3 regions of the Pseudomonas sp. 3A(2025) genome follow, and region 1 is predicted to be linked to each of the others. Evidence: predicted binding sites of a transcription regulator. Region 1 holds the regulator's gene; each other region holds the start of a gene.
What was found. The regulator sigma-54, encoded in region 1, starts transcription at its own class of promoters, with help from an activator protein. The targets are predictions, from matches to a motif close to ANTGGCATNNANNTTGCTNT.
Positions count from the first base shown of each region.

Region 2: a site for sigma-54 is predicted at 4,089-4,108, ahead of ACYP2A_RS01805 (ammonium transporter). Genes of this name have one in related genera too.
Region 3: a site for sigma-54 is predicted at 1,536-1,555, ahead of glnA (glutamate--ammonia ligase). Genes of this name have one in related genera too.

Region 1 covers NZ_BAAILM010000113.1:916,816-922,276, forward strand. The annotation lists gene lptA (lipopolysaccharide transport periplasmic protein LptA) at 1-363, shown strand, start outside; gene lptB (LPS export ABC transporter ATP-binding protein) at 364-1,089, shown strand; gene ACYP2A_RS30875 (RNA polymerase factor sigma-54) at 1,258-2,760, shown strand; gene hpf (ribosome hibernation-promoting factor, HPF/YfiA family) at 2,881-3,189, shown strand; gene ptsN (PTS IIA-like nitrogen regulatory protein PtsN) at 3,201-3,665, shown strand; gene rapZ (RNase adapter RapZ) at 3,668-4,525, shown strand; gene ACYP2A_RS30895 (HPr family phosphocarrier protein) at 4,541-4,813, shown strand; partial or broken gene ACYP2A_RS30900 (ZIP family metal transporter) at 4,905-5,072, opposite strand; gene ACYP2A_RS30905 (superoxide dismutase) at 5,102-5,461, opposite strand, start outside.
Region 2 covers NZ_BAAILM010000006.1:24-5,484, reverse strand. The annotation lists gene ACYP2A_RS01820 (DUF1989 domain-containing protein) at 1-1,157, shown strand, start outside; partial or broken gene ACYP2A_RS01815 (methyl-accepting chemotaxis protein) at 1,250-2,224, shown strand; gene ACYP2A_RS01810 (DMT family transporter) at 2,238-2,576, opposite strand; gene ACYP2A_RS01805 (ammonium transporter) at 2,636-3,904, opposite strand; gene ACYP2A_RS01800 (hypothetical protein) at 4,348-4,791, opposite strand; gene ACYP2A_RS01795 (RidA family protein) at 4,870-5,262, shown strand.
Region 3 covers NZ_BAAILM010000008.1:134,288-139,748, reverse strand. The annotation lists gene thiI (tRNA uracil 4-sulfurtransferase ThiI) at 1-1,321, opposite strand, end outside; gene glnA (glutamate--ammonia ligase) at 1,657-3,063, shown strand; gene ACYP2A_RS02745 (hypothetical protein) at 3,154-4,323, shown strand; gene ACYP2A_RS02740 (DUF4124 domain-containing protein) at 4,393-4,908, shown strand; gene ACYP2A_RS02735 (DUF4124 domain-containing protein) at 4,940-5,461, shown strand, end outside.

The DNA.
Region 1 (5,461 bases):
ATGAAGATCACCGGCAACACCGTGACCATCACGCGCAATGCCCAGGGCGAGGTCGATGTGTTCACCTCGGTCGGCAACCTGGCCTATTACGAGCAGAAGCCCTCGACCACCAAGCCGATCGTTCAGGCCTACGCGGTGACGATCCAGTACTACGCGGCCCAGGATCGCATCGTCTTGATCGACAAGGCCAAGGTCATCAACGACGGCAACACTTCCGAAGGCGAGAAGATCGTCTACGACACCGTGCGCCAGATCGTCAGCGCGGGTCGCGCCACCGGCAGCCAGGTGACCACACCACGGCCACGGATCGACATGGTCATCCAGCCGAAAAAGAAAACCGACCAGCCGCAGAAGGCCGAGTAAATGGCGACGCTTAAAGCCCAGCACCTGGCCAAGAGTTACAAGAACCGTCAGGTCGTTCGCGATGTCAGCCTGTCCATCGACAGCGGCCAGATCGTCGGTTTGCTGGGCCCCAACGGTGCCGGCAAGACCACCTGCTTCTACATGATCGTCGGCCTGGTACAGGCCGATCAGGGCCGCGTACTGATCGACGACCTGGATGTCAGCCACCAGCCGATGCACGGTCGCGCACGCGCCGGTATCGGCTATCTGCCTCAAGAGGCTTCGATCTTTCGCAAGCTGACCGTGGCCGACAACATCATGGCCATCCTCGAGACCCGCAAGGAACTCGACGGCACTGCACGCCGCAAAGAGCTGGAAAACCTCTTGCAGGAATTCCACATCACGCATATCCGCGACAGCCTGGGCATGAGCCTGTCCGGCGGCGAACGGCGTCGCGTAGAAATTGCCCGCGCCCTGGCCACGGCCCCCAAGTTCATTCTGCTGGACGAGCCCTTTGCCGGGGTCGACCCGATTTCGGTCGGCGACATCAAGCAGATCATCCATCACCTGAAATCCAAGGGCATTGGCGTGCTGATCACCGATCACAACGTCCGTGAAACCCTGGATATCTGTGAGACTGCCTACATCGTCAACGACGGGCAACTGATCGCTGAAGGCGATGCCGAGACCATCCTGGCCAACGAGCTGGTGAAAGAGGTCTATCTCGGCCACGAGTTCCGCCTCTAGAGCGCCTTGCAGCCATAACAATGACCGTTGACAACGGATTATTTGTCGTGGCGCTCTAGGCAAGCGCTTCAATTTCAGGCATATAACTTGCTTATAAAAGGCGGCGCCCAGGCGCCCTGTAGTGGATGGCGCACGCGCGCCGGCGAATGAAGGTGTTGAGCCACTGCCATGAAACCATCGCTAGTCTTGAGAATGGGCCAGCAGCTGACGATGACACCGCAGCTGCAACAGGCTATCCGCTTACTCCAGTTGTCGACCCTGGACCTGCAACAGGAGATCCAGGAGGCTCTGGAATCCAACCCTATGCTGGAACGCCAGGAAGAAGGCGACGACTTCGACAATTCCGACCCTATGGCGGACAACGTCGAGAACAAGCCCAACAGCGAACGCGAGACCCAGGAACCGACTTATCAGGAAACCTCCGCGCCTACCGTGGATAATCTTGAGGAAGGCGAATGGAACGAGCGCATTCCTAACGAGCTGCCGGTCGACACGGCCTGGGAAGACATTTACCAGACCAGCGCCAGCAGCCTGCCGAGCAGCGACGACGACGAGTGGGATTTCACCACCCGCACATCGGCGGGTGAAAGCCTGCAAAGTCATCTGCTATGGCAGCTCAATGTGGCGCCGATGTCCGACACCGATCGCCTCATCGCCGTCACCCTGATCGACTGCATCAACAGCCAGGGCTACCTGGAAGAGTCGCTGGAAGAACTGCTGGAAGCGTTCGATCCCGAACTGGACATCGAGCTCGACGAGATCGAGGCCGTGCTGCACCGCATCCAGCAATTCGAGCCTGCCGGCATCGCCGCGCGCACCCTGAGCGAATGCCTGTTGCTGCAACTGCGCCAGATGCACGCCAGCACGCCATGGCTGAGCGAAGCCCAGCGCCTGGTAACCGACTATATCGACCTGCTGGGCGGACGCGACTACGCACAATTGATGCGCCGCATGAAGCTCAAGGAAGACGATCTGCGCCAGGTCATCGAACTGGTCCAGAGCCTCAACCCGCGTCCCGGCTCACAGATCGAGTCCAGCGAGCCGGAATACGTCGTGCCCGACGTCATCGTGCGCAAGGACAGCGAACGCTGGCTGGTCGAGCTGAACCAGGAAGCGGTACCGCGCCTGCGGGTCAACCCGCAGTACGCAGGTTTCGTGCGTCGCGCCGACACCAGCGCCGACAATACCTTCATGCGTAACCAGTTACAGGAAGCGCGCTGGTTCATCAAGAGCCTGCAAAGCCGCAACGAAACCCTGATGAAGGTGGCCACCCAGATCGTCGAGCATCAGCGCGGCTTTCTCGAATATGGCGACGAGGCCATGAAGCCTCTGGTCCTGCATGACATCGCCGAAGCGGTCGGCATGCATGAATCGACCATTTCCCGGGTCACCACCCAGAAGTTCATGCATACCCCGCGTGGCATATACGAACTGAAATACTTCTTTTCAAGCCACGTCAGCACCTCCGAAGGCGGTGAATGCTCGTCCACGGCCATCCGCGCAATCATCAAGAAACTGGTCGCGGCGGAAAATCAGAAAAAGCCATTGAGCGACAGCAAGATCGCTGGTTTACTGGAGGCACAAGGCATTCAAGTCGCCCGTCGCACAGTCGCCAAGTACCGCGAATCCCTCGGGATCGCGCCATCCAGCGAGCGCAAGCGGCTGATGTAGCGGACGAGGCACCTGCAGGGCAGCGCACCAGAGCTCACGCCGCCCGCCTGTGTCAGGCCACAGCGTTCCAGCGGCAGGTCACCGGCCTGCCTCTTATGCACTGGCAAAGGAGAGAGCTGTATGCAAGTTAATATCAGTGGACATCACCTGGAAGTGACCAAGCCCCTTCGTGAGTATGTGGAGCTCAAACTCAAAAAGCTTGAAGGGCATTTCGACAAGATTACCAATGTCCAGGTCACGATGACGGTCGAGAAACTGAAGCAGAAAATCGAAGCCACCCTGCATATCCATGGTGGAGAGGTCGTCGCCAACGCCGAACATGACGACATGTACGCGGCCATCGACCTGCTCACCGACAAGCTCGACAGACAATTGCTCAAGCACAAGGAAAAGCAGCAAAGCATCCTCAAAGGTGCGACCGCTCGCTAACAAACCAATCCATGACTCAACTTGAAAAAATACTGACCCCCGGCCGTTCCCTTGTGAACGTGCCGGGAGGCAGCAAAAAACGCGTGCTGGAGCAGATCGCCGATCTGATCGGCCGCGAAGTCCCCGAGCTGGACACGCAAGACGTGTTCGAAAAGCTCGTGAACCGTGAAAAACTCGGCTCGACCGGCTTTGGTAACGGTATTGCTATCCCCCACTGTCGCCTCGAGGCCTGCCAGTCGCCTATCAGCGCCGTCCTGAGCCTTGAGAAACCGGTCGACTTCGATGCTATCGACGGTGAACCGGTAGACCTGCTGTTCGTTCTGCTGGTACCGCAAGCCGCTACGGACGAACATCTGCAACTGCTCAGCCAGATTGCCGGCATGCTCGATCGCAGCGATGTACGCGAACGCCTGCGTAGCGCGCAAAGCAGTGATGACCTTTACCAGTGCGTACTGGAAGAACTCAAAGGCCGTTGAGCATGCGCATGATCATCGTCAGTGGCCGCTCAGGCTCAGGCAAGAGCACTGCGCTGGACGTTCTGGAAGACAACGGCTTCTATTGCGTCGACAACCTGCCAGCCGGACTGCTGCCGGAACTGGCTGAACGCGCCCTGCTCAACAGCGAGCAGGCCGAACCGCTGCTGGCCGTGTCGATCGATGCGCGCAACATGCCCAGCCACCTGACCCGATTCCCGCACATACTCGACGAAGTCCGTGCCCGGCACATCCAGTGCGATGTGCTGTACCTGGACGCCGACGACGCCACGCTACTCAAGCGCTTCTCCGAAACCCGACGCCGCCACCCGCTGAGCAATTCACAGCGCTCGCTGGCCGAGGCCATTCGCGACGAGAGCCTGTTGCTGGGGCCGATCACCGACCTGGCCGACCTGAAGATCAACACCACCCACCTGAATCTTTACCAGCTGCGTGACACCATCAAGTTACGCCTGCTGAACAAACCGGAACCGGGCACAGCCTTTCTCGTCGAATCGTTCGGCTTCAAGCGCGGCATGCCCGTAGACGCCGACCTGGTTTTCGATGTGCGCTGCCTGCCCAACCCGTACTGGAAGCCTGAACTGCGCGACCATTCGGGCCTCGATCCTGTGGTCATCGAGTACCTGGCAGCCCAGCCTGATGTCGAAGAAATGTTTCAGGACATCTTCACCTATCTTAATAAATGGCTGCCACGCTTTGCCGCCAGCAACCGCTCCTACGTGACCATAGCCATCGGCTGCACCGGCGGGCATCATCGCTCCGTCTACCTGACAGAGCGCCTGGGCAAGGTCCTGCAACAATCACTCAAGAACGTTCAGGTTCGCCACCGCGACCTCAGCTGAAGGATTTCCACTGCGATGCCCGCTCGTCAAATCACCATCATCAACAAACTCGGCCTTCACGCCCGGGCCGCCGCCAAGTTTGTCGGCGTGGCCGGCAAGTTTCCCTGCCAGATCAGGGTGGGCCGCACACCTGAAAGCCTGGTCGATGGCAAAAGCATCATGGCCGTCATGATGCTCGCCGCCGGCAAAGGCACCGAGCTTCATCTGTCGACCGAGGGCGAGAGCGCCGAGCAGGCTCTGGAAGGCCTGGTCGAGCTGATCAACAACAAGTTCGATGAAGGCGAGTAACAGCGCCGCCCGACGCAACAGATATTAAAAAAGGGGCCCTGCTTTCAGGTAGCCCCTTTTTTAATGCGGGTAGCGCACACGATCAGCTTGAAGCCAACCCCAGAGCGCAGCTCGCACCTTCTTCCAGAACCCGCAACAGACAAGGTTCAAGATCAAGCCAGGCGAGCGCCTGGGCAGCCAGCAAGACCATCCCGGCCAGCAGCAAAAGACTGCCGAACGCAAAACGAAGCAGGCGGGCTGACCTTATTGGTGAACGCATAAGATACCCTGGATTATCCACCTGGTTGATCAGGCCAGCGCAGCAGCATAACGCTTGGCAACTTCATCCCAATTGATGACGTTGTAGAACGCGCCGATGTATTCGGCACGGCGGTTCTGGTACTTGAGGTAATAGGCGTGCTCCCAGACGTCCAGACCGAGAATAGGCGTGTTGCCTTTCTCCAGCGGGCTGTCCTGGTTGGCGCTGTGCTCGACCACCAGCTTGTTCTCGGGGGTCACGCTCAGCCAGGCCCAGCCGCTGCCGAAACGCTTGACCGCAGCATCGGTGAACGCGGTCTTGAACGCTTCGAAGCCACCCAGTTCATCAGCGATGGCCTTGGCCAGCTCGCCCGTCGGCTCGCCGCCGCCATTGGGCTTCATTACAGTCCA
Region 2 (5,461 bases), on a different contig from region 1:
ACCCGGTACTGACCCGCGAAAGCGGCTTTCATCCGGGTACTTCAAGCCTGACCCGGCAGTTCACCGACTACCGCGGTTTCTGGACTCCGACCCGCTTCGATGGCTACGGCGCCCTTGAGGAGTACCACGGCTGCCGCGAGCGGGTGGCTGTGATGGACCTCTCGGCATTGCGCAAATTCGAGGTGCTCGGCCCCGACGCCGAAGCGTTGCTCGACTACTGCCTGACCCGCGATGTGCGCAAGCTCGCCATCGGCCAGGTGGTCTATTCGGCAATGTGTTACGAGCACGGCGGCATGCTCGACGACGGCACCTTGCTGCGCCTGGGCCAGGATGCGTTTCGCTGGATTGGCGGCGAAGACCACGCCGGCGTGTGGCTGCGCGAGCAGGCCGAAAAACTCGGTATGAAGGTGTGGATCAAGAGCGCCTCGGAACAGATCAGCAACATCGCCGTGCAAGGTCCATTAAGCCGTGAACTGCTCCAGCAGATGATCTGGACCCCAGGCACCCAGCCGGCGCTGGCAGAACTTGGCTGGTTCCGCTTTCTGACCGGGCGTCTGGATGACCATAACGGCCCGGCGCTGATGGTCTCGCGCACCGGCTACACCGGCGAACTGGGTTTTGAAGTCTGGTGCCACCCAGATGATGCGATGCAGGTCTGGGAGCGGCTCTGGGCGCTCGGCAAGCCTTTGGGCCTGGTGCCGCTGGGCCTCGAAGCGCTGGACATGCTGCGCATCGAAGCCGGGCTGGTGTTTGCAGGTTACGAGTTCGACGACCAGACCGACCCGTTCGAAGCCGGCATCGGCTTTTGCGTGCCACTGAAGAGCAAGACCGCCGACTTTATCGGCCGCGAGGCGCTGCTGCGGCGCACCGCCCAGCCCCGGCACAAACTGGTCGGGCTTCAGCTTGCGGGCAACGAGGTCGCGGCGCACGGCGATTGCGTGCGCGTCGGCCGAGCTCAGGTCGGGGTCATCACCAGCGCCACGCGCTCGGCGGTGCTGGGGCGCAATATCGCCCTGTGCCGTCTGGACGTCGCCTATTGCGAGCCGGGCACGCTGCTTGAAATCGGCAAGCTCGATGGCCAGCAAAAGCGCATTCGTGCGCAAGTGGCGGCCAACACCGTGGCCTATGACCCGGACAAAAGCCGGGTTCGCAGCTGATCCATTGGCTTCACCCACAGGCGCCCTGTACGACGGCATACGTCTTGCACGGCGCCTTTTGTCATTTCGATTGCCCGAAGGGAGATTGGCCGATGTGGTTTAAAAACGCTTCTCGTAACCTGGCCAATGACCTTGGCCTGTGGCTGGACCGTCTGCTGGACGAGCAAGGCAGCCCTGTTCCTGCGTCTGCGCCACTGCGTGATCATCCGCGCCTGCAAGGCAACCTGCAGCGTCTGCAACAGCGCTGGGGCGAGCTGCAAAACATTCGCCAGGAAGCACAAACGCGCCCGGCGCCGCCGTGCACCGAACAGCAGTACGCCGAATTGCAACAGCGTGTAGCGCAAGGCCTGGCGCAGATTGCCGAGCTACAGGCCCGGCAGCACAGCGATGAGGCGCAACTGGCGCACATGCACGCAGAACAAGCGGGCTGGGAGCAAGAGCGGCAGGTCTGGGAAGTGACCCGCAGCAGCCTGACCGAGGGCTGCTGGTCGATGAACGTGGTGGACGGCAACCCCGATCACCCACACAACGTGATTCGCTGGTCCGAGCAGTTTCGTCAGTTGATCGGCCACGACGCCAAGTCGTTTCCCGATGGTTGGGACAGTTACTTTGCGGTGGTCAACAGCGATGACCTCAAACAGGTCATGCAGGCGTTCGACAGCTCGATGAAAGAGCCAGGTGGCGATGGTGGTTATGTCGTGGAGTACCGCATGCGCCACAAGACCCGTGGCGAGTTGTGGTTTCGCGAGCGCGGCCGCAGCCTGCGCGACAACAACGGCCGGTTGCTGCACGTGGCCGGTGCGGTGCGCGAGATCAGCGATGAAAAGACGGCTGCCAACCTGCATGAGCGCGAGCAGGCCAGCATCCAGGCCACCTACGAAAACATCGCACGCATTGCGGCGGTGATTCGCGGTATCGCCGAACAGACCAACCTGCTGGCGCTCAACGCGGCCATCGAAGCGGCGCGTGCCGGCGAACAGGGCAGGGGCTTTGCCGTGGTCGCCGACGAAGTGCGCAATCTGGCGCAACGTACCCAGGAGTCGGTGCAGCAGATTCAGGCCATGTTGCAGCAGCGCTGAATCAGGCAGTGGTCGGGCTGAACAGTTTCAGCCCGACGATGCCGCCGACAATCATCAGCAGGCACACCCCGCGCAGCACATTCAGCGGCTCACCCAGCACCAGGGTGGCGTAGATCACCGTGCCGATCACGCCGATCCCGACCCACACTGCATACGCCAGACCCAGCGGCAACTCACGCACTGCAAGGCTCAGCAGGTAAATGCTCAACGCCAGAAACACCGCGCAGTACAGGCTCGGCCATAACCGGGTAAAGCCCTGTGTGCGCGGAATCACCGACGCATAAAACACTTCGCACAACCCCGCGAGCACCAGCCACCACCAACCGTTTAATCCCGCCATTGTTACCCGTCCTTGAAACCGAACGGCCCCAGGCGTGTTGCACACCCGGGGCCGTCACCTCAATTGGAATACTTGTAGCCAACCTCGCCATGCGCGGCCAGGTCCAGGCCGTCCACTTCAGCTTCTTCATCGACACGCAAGCCGCCGCACAGCATGGACGCCAGCTTGAACGCCACCAGGCTGCTCAGCGCCGAGAACACAATGCTGAACAACAACGCGCCGCCATTGACCATCAACTGGCTGACCAGATCGCGGCCTTCGGCAAAGCCCTGGCCACCCAGCGCCGTCATGGCAAACACCGGCGTCAGCAGCCCGCCGAGAATACCGGCCACGCCGTGCACGCCAAACACATCGAAGGCGTCGTCCAGGCCCAGCATCGGCTTGAGTTTTTCCACCGACCAGACGCACAGAGGACCGGCGATAAAACCCAGCACGATGGCGCCCATCGGCCCGACAAAGCCGCATGCCGGAGTGATCGCTACCAGGCCTGCGATAGAACCCGACACCGCACCGAACAGGCTTGGCCGGCCACGGTGTTTCCACTCCACCAGCATCCAGCCCAAGGCGCCTGCGCAACTGGCGAGCATGGTGTTGACCATCACCAGCATGGCAAAACCGTTGACCGCCAGCACACAGCCACCGCAGAAGCCCAGCCAGCCGACCCACAGCAGCGAGCCACCGGTCATGGTCATGGTCATGTTGTGCGGCGCCAGTTGCGAGGTACCGAAACCGCGCCGGCGGCCGATCAGCCAGGCACCGACCAAGGATGCAATGCCGACGTTGAGGTGCACCACGTTGCCGCCGGCAAAGTCCTGCACGCCCAGATTGAACACCCAGCCGCCGCCCCAGGCCATGTGCGCCATGGGGATATAGTTGAGGGTGATCCACAGCGCCATGAACACCATGACCGCCGAAAACTTCATGCGCTCGGCAAACGCGCCGACAATGATTGCCGGCGTAATCGCCGCAAACAGCAACATGAACAGGAAATACAAATACTCGGGGATGGTGCCCACCACGGTGGTAATGGTCACGCCCTGCAAAAACAACTTGTCGAGGTTGCCGATGACCGCATTCATCGTACCGCCGTCGCCAAATACCAGGCTGTAGCCGTACACGGCAAAAATGATCGACATCAAGGCTGCCGTGCAGAACACCTGCATCATCACCGAGAGCACATTCTTGGTTCTGGCCATGCCGCCATAGAACAGCGCAAGGCCGGGTAATGTCATCAACAACACAATCAGCGAGCACAACGCCACAAAGGCGGTGTCGCCACTGTTGATCACCGGAGCAGCTTCATCGGCATACCCTGAAGAGCAAGCCATAACAAGAGAGAGGCCGCAGATGGCGCGGCCTGAGCGAGCAAGGCGGATCATGGCTGAGTATCTCCAACGGTCAGAAAATGTGTTGGCGTTTCGAAGCAGGGCAACGTCGCGCCAGCGCTGAGGTCTACGCCGCAGGGGGGATGAATTGCTCATTCCCTTTGGGTAATTTATTTTCCTGTTGGGAATAGCAATTAGCTTGCCATTATCGCAGAGGTGAAAGGATCGGGATCGTTGCAATCCCGGCTGACCCAGTATCGACCATGGTTTTTAATTCGAGGCGTACATTGACTATTAGCATCTGCAACTTTCAGGCGTAACAAAGATGCACTGTAAATGCGCACTTTCTTGAGATGAGCGCCGTTATGGTTATATGCACAAAGGGGTATTGCTCAAGTGCTGATTAATTGTTTTTTTGTCAGGCGAGAAAGAGGGCCGTTGAATAATCAGCGTGTTGCACAGGGTAGAAACTGGCCGACCTCCGCGCTGAGAACCAGAGCAGTGGTCTCATCCTGCACGCTGTCTCTTGAGGGGGTATCGTGCAAGTTCGCCAGTTGCTCACAGGTGTAGCGACGGGTAATCCATTGAACCAGCCAGGCCTCGACTCGTTGATGACTCAGGGCAAGACGCTGTGTTTCGCCTTGGGCACCTTCATAGGTGGTCAGCCACTGCGGATTATTTCGCGAGTTGCGCGAAATAATGAGCTTGCCCGGTTTGAGCATCACCGACATGAACAGCGTCCCGCCATCGCTGAGAGCGCCCACGTCGGTGATCTCGAATTGCCCCTGAGCGTTATCCAGCCATGACAGTTGGTTATCCGGTTCAGTGCTGCTAGCCAGGCAATGCAGCGGGAGTAACAGTGTAAACAGGCAGAGCAGTGGTCTATGCACGGGATGGCTCTGTAAAAGGTTGTAATCGGAACGGTACACTAGTGGCCACGCGTTTCTATCCCTCGACCTGAGATTTTCATGGCTAACCAAGACATCACCTTCATTCCCGACCCGGACGCAGACTCCATTTCCTCCGACGTCGCAGGCTTCGGCGGTCTGCTGGTCTCGACCCAGATCCCGACCCGTGCCGACGGCAGCCTGGAGCTGGGCGGCATTATCGAACAAAGCGAATGCACCTTGCAGGCGCTCAAGGTTGCACTGGAAAAGGCCGGCAGCTCACTGGACCGGGTCCTGCACCTGACCATCTACCTCACCGACATGGCTGATCGCGCGGCATTCAATGACGTGTACCGGCGCTTTTTCAAACAGCCCTGGCCGGTACGTGCTGCCGTGGGCGTGGCATCGCTGGCGGTCGAAGGCATGCGCGTGGAAGTGACGGCGATGGCCGCCAAGGCTTGGCTGCCTGATTAATCGCATTCCTAGAAGATCACCCGCCGCCACGACGCCACGCTGTCGCGCAGCAAACATGGGATCGTAGGAGGGGCCGGTCGGCATTCCGGCAGAGCCCCCTCTCATCAAACATAAAATAAGTTATTGATTTTATTGAGTTTAAAATTCATCACTACTGCCTCACTGCAATATCAATTCAAGCCACCAATACAACCTCTAT
Region 3 (5,461 bases), on a different contig from region 1:
TCAGTGCATAGAACGGCAGCGTCTGTACTTCTACGCCCGGCACGTGCAGCGGCTGGTCTTCCTGGGCATCCGGGTGACGGATGTCGACGATGACCTGGCCTGCCAGGGCCTGTTGGACTTCTTCAACCTCGACATGCTGGCCCAGATCATCGATTACCTGATCGATGGTCACCAGCCGGGCGCGCTCCAGGGCACGCTCCAGCACCGCCATGTCGAAGCGGGTTTCTTCATGCTCGACGCGATTGCGCTTGGCATTGGTCTTGGGGTTGACCGAAATCACCCCGCAGTATTCAGGCATGTGCCGGGCGAACTCGGCGGTGCCGATCTGGGTCGCCAGGTTGACGATGTCTTGCTTGTCGGTCGCCACCAGCGGGCGCAGTACCAGCTTGTCGGTCGCCGAATCGATCAGGCTCAGGTTCGGCAGGGTCTGGCTCGACACCTGGGAAATCGCTTCGCCGGTCACCAGCACGTCGATCTCCAGTCGGTCAGCCATGGCAGAGGCTGCGCGTAACATCATACGCTTCAACACTACACCCATATGACTGTCATCGACGTTTTGCAGAATTTCGCCCAGAACTTCCTCGAACGGCACGCTGATGAACAGCACGCGCTGGGAACTGCCGTATTTTTTCCAGATAAAGTGCGCGACTTCCATCACGCCCAGTTCATGGGCGCGGCCGCCCAGATTAAAGAAGCAGAAATGCGTGACCAGGCCACGGCGCATGATCTGGTAAGCCGCCACGGTGGAGTCGAAACCGCCCGACATCAATACCAGGGTCTGCTCCAGCGCGCCCAGCGGATACCCGCCCAGGCCCTGATGCTGGCTGTGGATCACGAACAGGCGCTGGTCGCGGATTTCCATGCGCACCACCAGCTCGGGCTTTTTCAGCTCGATGCCGGCGGCCCCGCATTCACGGCGCAGCTGGCTGCCCACGTAGCGCTCGACTTCCATGGACGTGAAGGTGTGCCTGCCAGCGCGCTTGCAGCGCACCGAAAACATTTTGCCCGGCAGCAGGTCGGCGTAATGCACCTTGCATTTGGCCACGATATCGTCGAAGTCGCCCAGCGGGTATTCGGCCACCTGCAGGAAATTGGCGATGCCGGGCATGCAGCTCAGGCGCTCGGTAATGCCCTGCAGGATTTTCGGATCGGTCAGCCGGGTTTCGACCTCAAGGTTGTCCCACACACCGCCCACGACGATGTCCGCATCCAGCTCACGCAGGACGACACGGATGTTCTTGGCCAGCTGGCGAATGAACTTCTTGCGCACCGGCGGGCTTTTGATGGTGATTTCGGGGAAAACTTTGACGATCAGTTTCATAGAAACAATGCGCGTGGGGCCAGCTAAAAAAGAGGGGCGCGGATTATAGCGGAAATTGCTCAAGGTTTAACCAGTTATCGTACACCCGATCATCGGCGCACCAAAAAAGACCACTAAAGACAAATTCAGCCTCATTAAGGTGCATATATTTCCCGTAAAATCCGTTTGAACGCCGTAAACGCGTGTATTTGGGGCGCTCAACCCAACTCGGGGCACTGGCATGCAATTTGCTCCCTTGTGAGGCAGGTTGCCATGGCAGAGTATTCTGCGCCGTGCATCACCCAAATCGTCGGGGCCAATACCAAGCAAAGGCCTCAAGTCACCCGGAGGACACCATGTCGAAGTCGGTTCAACTCATCAAAGATCATGACGTTAAATGGATTGATCTGCGCTTCACTGACACCAAGGGCAAGCAGCAGCACGTCACCATGCCGGCGCGCGATGCGCTGGACGACGACTTCTTCGAAGTCGGCAAGATGTTCGACGGTTCCTCCATTGAAGGCTGGAAAGGCATCGAAGCCTCCGACATGATCCTGCTGCCGGACGACGACTCCGCTGTACTGGACCCGTTCACCGAAGAGCCGACCATCATCCTGGTCTGCGACATCATCGAACCTTCGACCATGCAAGGTTACGATCGCGACCCGCGCGCCATCGCTCACCGCGCCGAGGAATACCTGAAGACCACCGGTATCGGTGACACCGTCTTCGTAGGTCCTGAGCCTGAGTTCTTCATCTTTGACTCGGTCAAATACAAGTCCGACATCTCCGGTTCCATGTTCAAGATCTTCTCCGAGCAAGGCTCGTGGATGACTGACCAGGAAGTCGAAGGCGGCAACAAAGGCCACCGTCCAGGCGTCAAAGGCGGCTACTTCCCGGTGCCACCGGTCGACCATGACCACGAAATCCGTACTGCCATGTGCAACGCACTGGAAGAAATGGGCCAGTTCGTCGAAGTGCACCACCACGAAGTGGCCACTGCCGGTCAGAACGAAATCGGCGTGAAATTCAACACGCTGGTCAAGAAGGCTGACGAAGTCCAGACCCTGAAGTACGTTGTTCACAACGTTGCCGACGCGTATGGCCGCACCGCTACCTTCATGCCAAAGCCTCTGTACGGTGACAACGGTTCGGGCATGCACGTCCACCTGTCGATCGCCAAAGACGGCAAGAACACCTTTGCAGGTGAAGGCTATGCCGGCCTGTCCGACACCGCCCTGTACTTCATCGGCGGTATCATCAAGCACGGTAAGGCCCTGAACGGCTTCACCAACCCGTCGACCAACTCCTACAAGCGTCTGGTCCCAGGCTTCGAAGCACCGGTCATGCTGGCCTACTCGGCACGTAACCGTTCCGCCTCGATCCGTATTCCTTACGTCTCCAGCCCACGTGGCCGTCGTATCGAAGCCCGCTTCCCGGATCCGGCTGCCAACCCGTACCTGGCCTTCGCAGCACTGCTGATGGCCGGCCTGGACGGTATCCAGAACAAGATCCACCCAGGCGATGCTGCCGACAAGAACCTGTATGACCTGCCGCCTGAAGAGGCCAAAGAGATTCCACAGGTTTGCGGTAGCCTGAAAGAAGCTCTGGAAGAGCTGGACAAGGGCCGTGCGTTCCTGACCAAGGGCGGCGTGTTCTCCGATGACTTCATCGATGCCTACATCGAGCTGAAAAGCCACGAAGAAATCAAAGTCCGCACCTTCGTACACCCTCTGGAATACGAGCTGTACTACAGCTGCTGATTCCAGTGCGCGGGGTCAAACCCGCGCCACGAAAAAGGCCACCTTCGGGTGGCCTTTTTCGTTTGGTCCTGCAGCGTTATCCTGCCGCTCATGGATAAAAAACCGCAGCACCTCATCGACCTGACCGGCCCCGCAAGCCACACCCTGATTCGGGAGCCGGGCGTCGGCCTGCTGCGCATCGGTCCGGCAGCGCTGGGCAAAAACGCCGACCTGCACGTCGAGGCGCACCAGCCATTGAACTGGAATGTGTTCGATGCCTTCAGCACCCCGGCCGGCTCGCCCTGGCCGCGCGTGCTGAGCTATACCGGCAGCGACAGCGGATTCTTCGCCTGGGCCTGCAAACGCCCGATCGAAACCCTGAACTGGACACCGGTGCTGGCTGGGGATACCCGGCTTGATGCCCGCCACAGCAACATCCATCAACTGTCACTGGACCTGAGCCGGTCGGGCGGGCACCTGCACCTGACCCTGCCCAGCCACGAAGTCTGGCCGCATCGCCATTTGAGCGTCGAAGGCGATCTGACCCGCTTCAGTGCCGACGGCGACTTGCCGAGCAGTCTGGCGCTTGCGCCCACCACCCTGGCCCGCAAAAACGCGCAGCCTTACGTGCTGCCCGATATGGGCGAACTGCATCGCGTCGACGACCTGACGCTGCACAACGGCCCGATGGCGCAGCCGATTTCCCTCAAGTGCCTGGCGCGCTTCCCGAACCTTGTGTCGCTGAGCCTGCGGGGGCATTTCTGTGATCTTGAGCAACTGGCCCATCACCCTGCGCTGCACACACTGCAATTGCGCTTCATGCCTGAACTGAGCGCGCTGCCACCGCTCGACACCTGGCCGAAGCTTGAGAGTTTCATCGCCTTCAATGTTGAAGAAGACACCGGCAAGCGCCTGCGCCAGCAGCTCAAGAAGCGCACATGGGCGAGGCATGCCTCGGTCAGTCAACTGCGCAAGGCGCAGTGGTGGGAAGCCGAATTTGGCCGACCCTTCTCGGGCTGGCCGAAACGACAGGCCACGCAGGCCAACCAGGCCTTCGATCGGGCGTTGGTGCAACTGAGCGATGCGCAAGACCTGACGCAGGCCCAAGCGGCGATCACCGCCTTCGCTCGCTGCTTCAACGCCTTCAAAGGTATCGAAACCAGCGAGCGCGAAGACCTGGGCGAAGCGGTCTGGCAACTCGGCCAGTGCGCCGACGCCTTGCGCCTGGGCGTGACCGAATCCATGGCGCAACAGTGGTTCGATCAGGTGCGCGACTACTGAGGCCACGCACGGCGCACCAATGTGCATTATGCTGATTGCCCATCGCGCCCCATTGATGCCGAGAAGTCCATGCGCCGTTACCTTGCCTGCCTGCTGCTGTTGATCTGTGTGCCCGCCATGGCGCAGATCTACAAGTACACCGATGCCAACGGCAACCCTGCCTTCAGCAACCAGCCGCCCGATGGCGCCAAGGCCGAAGCGGTCGAACTCAAGCCGCTCAACAGCGTCGAGGCCCAGCGTCCTGCGGCGCCCGTCAGCAATCCCGTGCAGAACCCGGCCGAACAGCCTGTTTATCAGCGTCTGGAACTGACCGACCTGCCCGGTGACGCCACGGTGCGCGCCAACGACGGCACCTTTACCCTCAATGTTGCGGTAGAGCCACGTCTGCAATCGGGCCATCGCCTGCAACTGCTGGTCGACGGCAGCCCTTACGGCCAGGCCAGCAACCTGCCAAAGCTGCAAGTGGTCAACCTGGCACGTGGCGAGCACAGCTTTGCAGTGGTAGTGCAGGATGCGCGTGGGGTCATCCAGCAGAGCCCGAATGTGACCCTGAGTATCATGCGCGTTGCCGCTGGCAGGCCTTGAAGTGAAGCTTGTGCACGCCTTGGCACTGAGTATGACGCTGGCCAGCAGCTCGCTGATGGCCGCCGACATCTATACCTACACCGACGCCCAGGGCAACCAGGTGTTCACCGACCAGCCCCACAAGAACGCCAGGCGCGTAGACGTCGCACCAACCAACAACATGACCGGCACGCCGCCGACCCGCAGCGTCAAGCTCAGCCCGGCTTCGCCTGCCAGGGTCAAGCCGGCCGCCCGCTACGAACTGCTGCGCATTCTGGTGCCCGAGCCCGATGCCACCCTGCGCAACATGGAAGGCAATCTGATCGTCACCGTCAGCAGCGACCCGGCCCTGCAGGAAGGCCACGCTTACCGCCTGCTGCTCGACGGCCAGCCGGTGGGCGAGCCTGGCCGCAGCCCGGTATTCCCGTTGAGCAATATCGACCGCGGCACTCACCAGCTGTCGGTGGAAATCCTCGACCAGAACGGCCAGTTGCTGGAAAAGACCCCCAACCAGCCATTTCACCTGCAGCGCCAGTCACTGACCCAGAAGCGCCAGGCCAACCCCTGCAAGGTC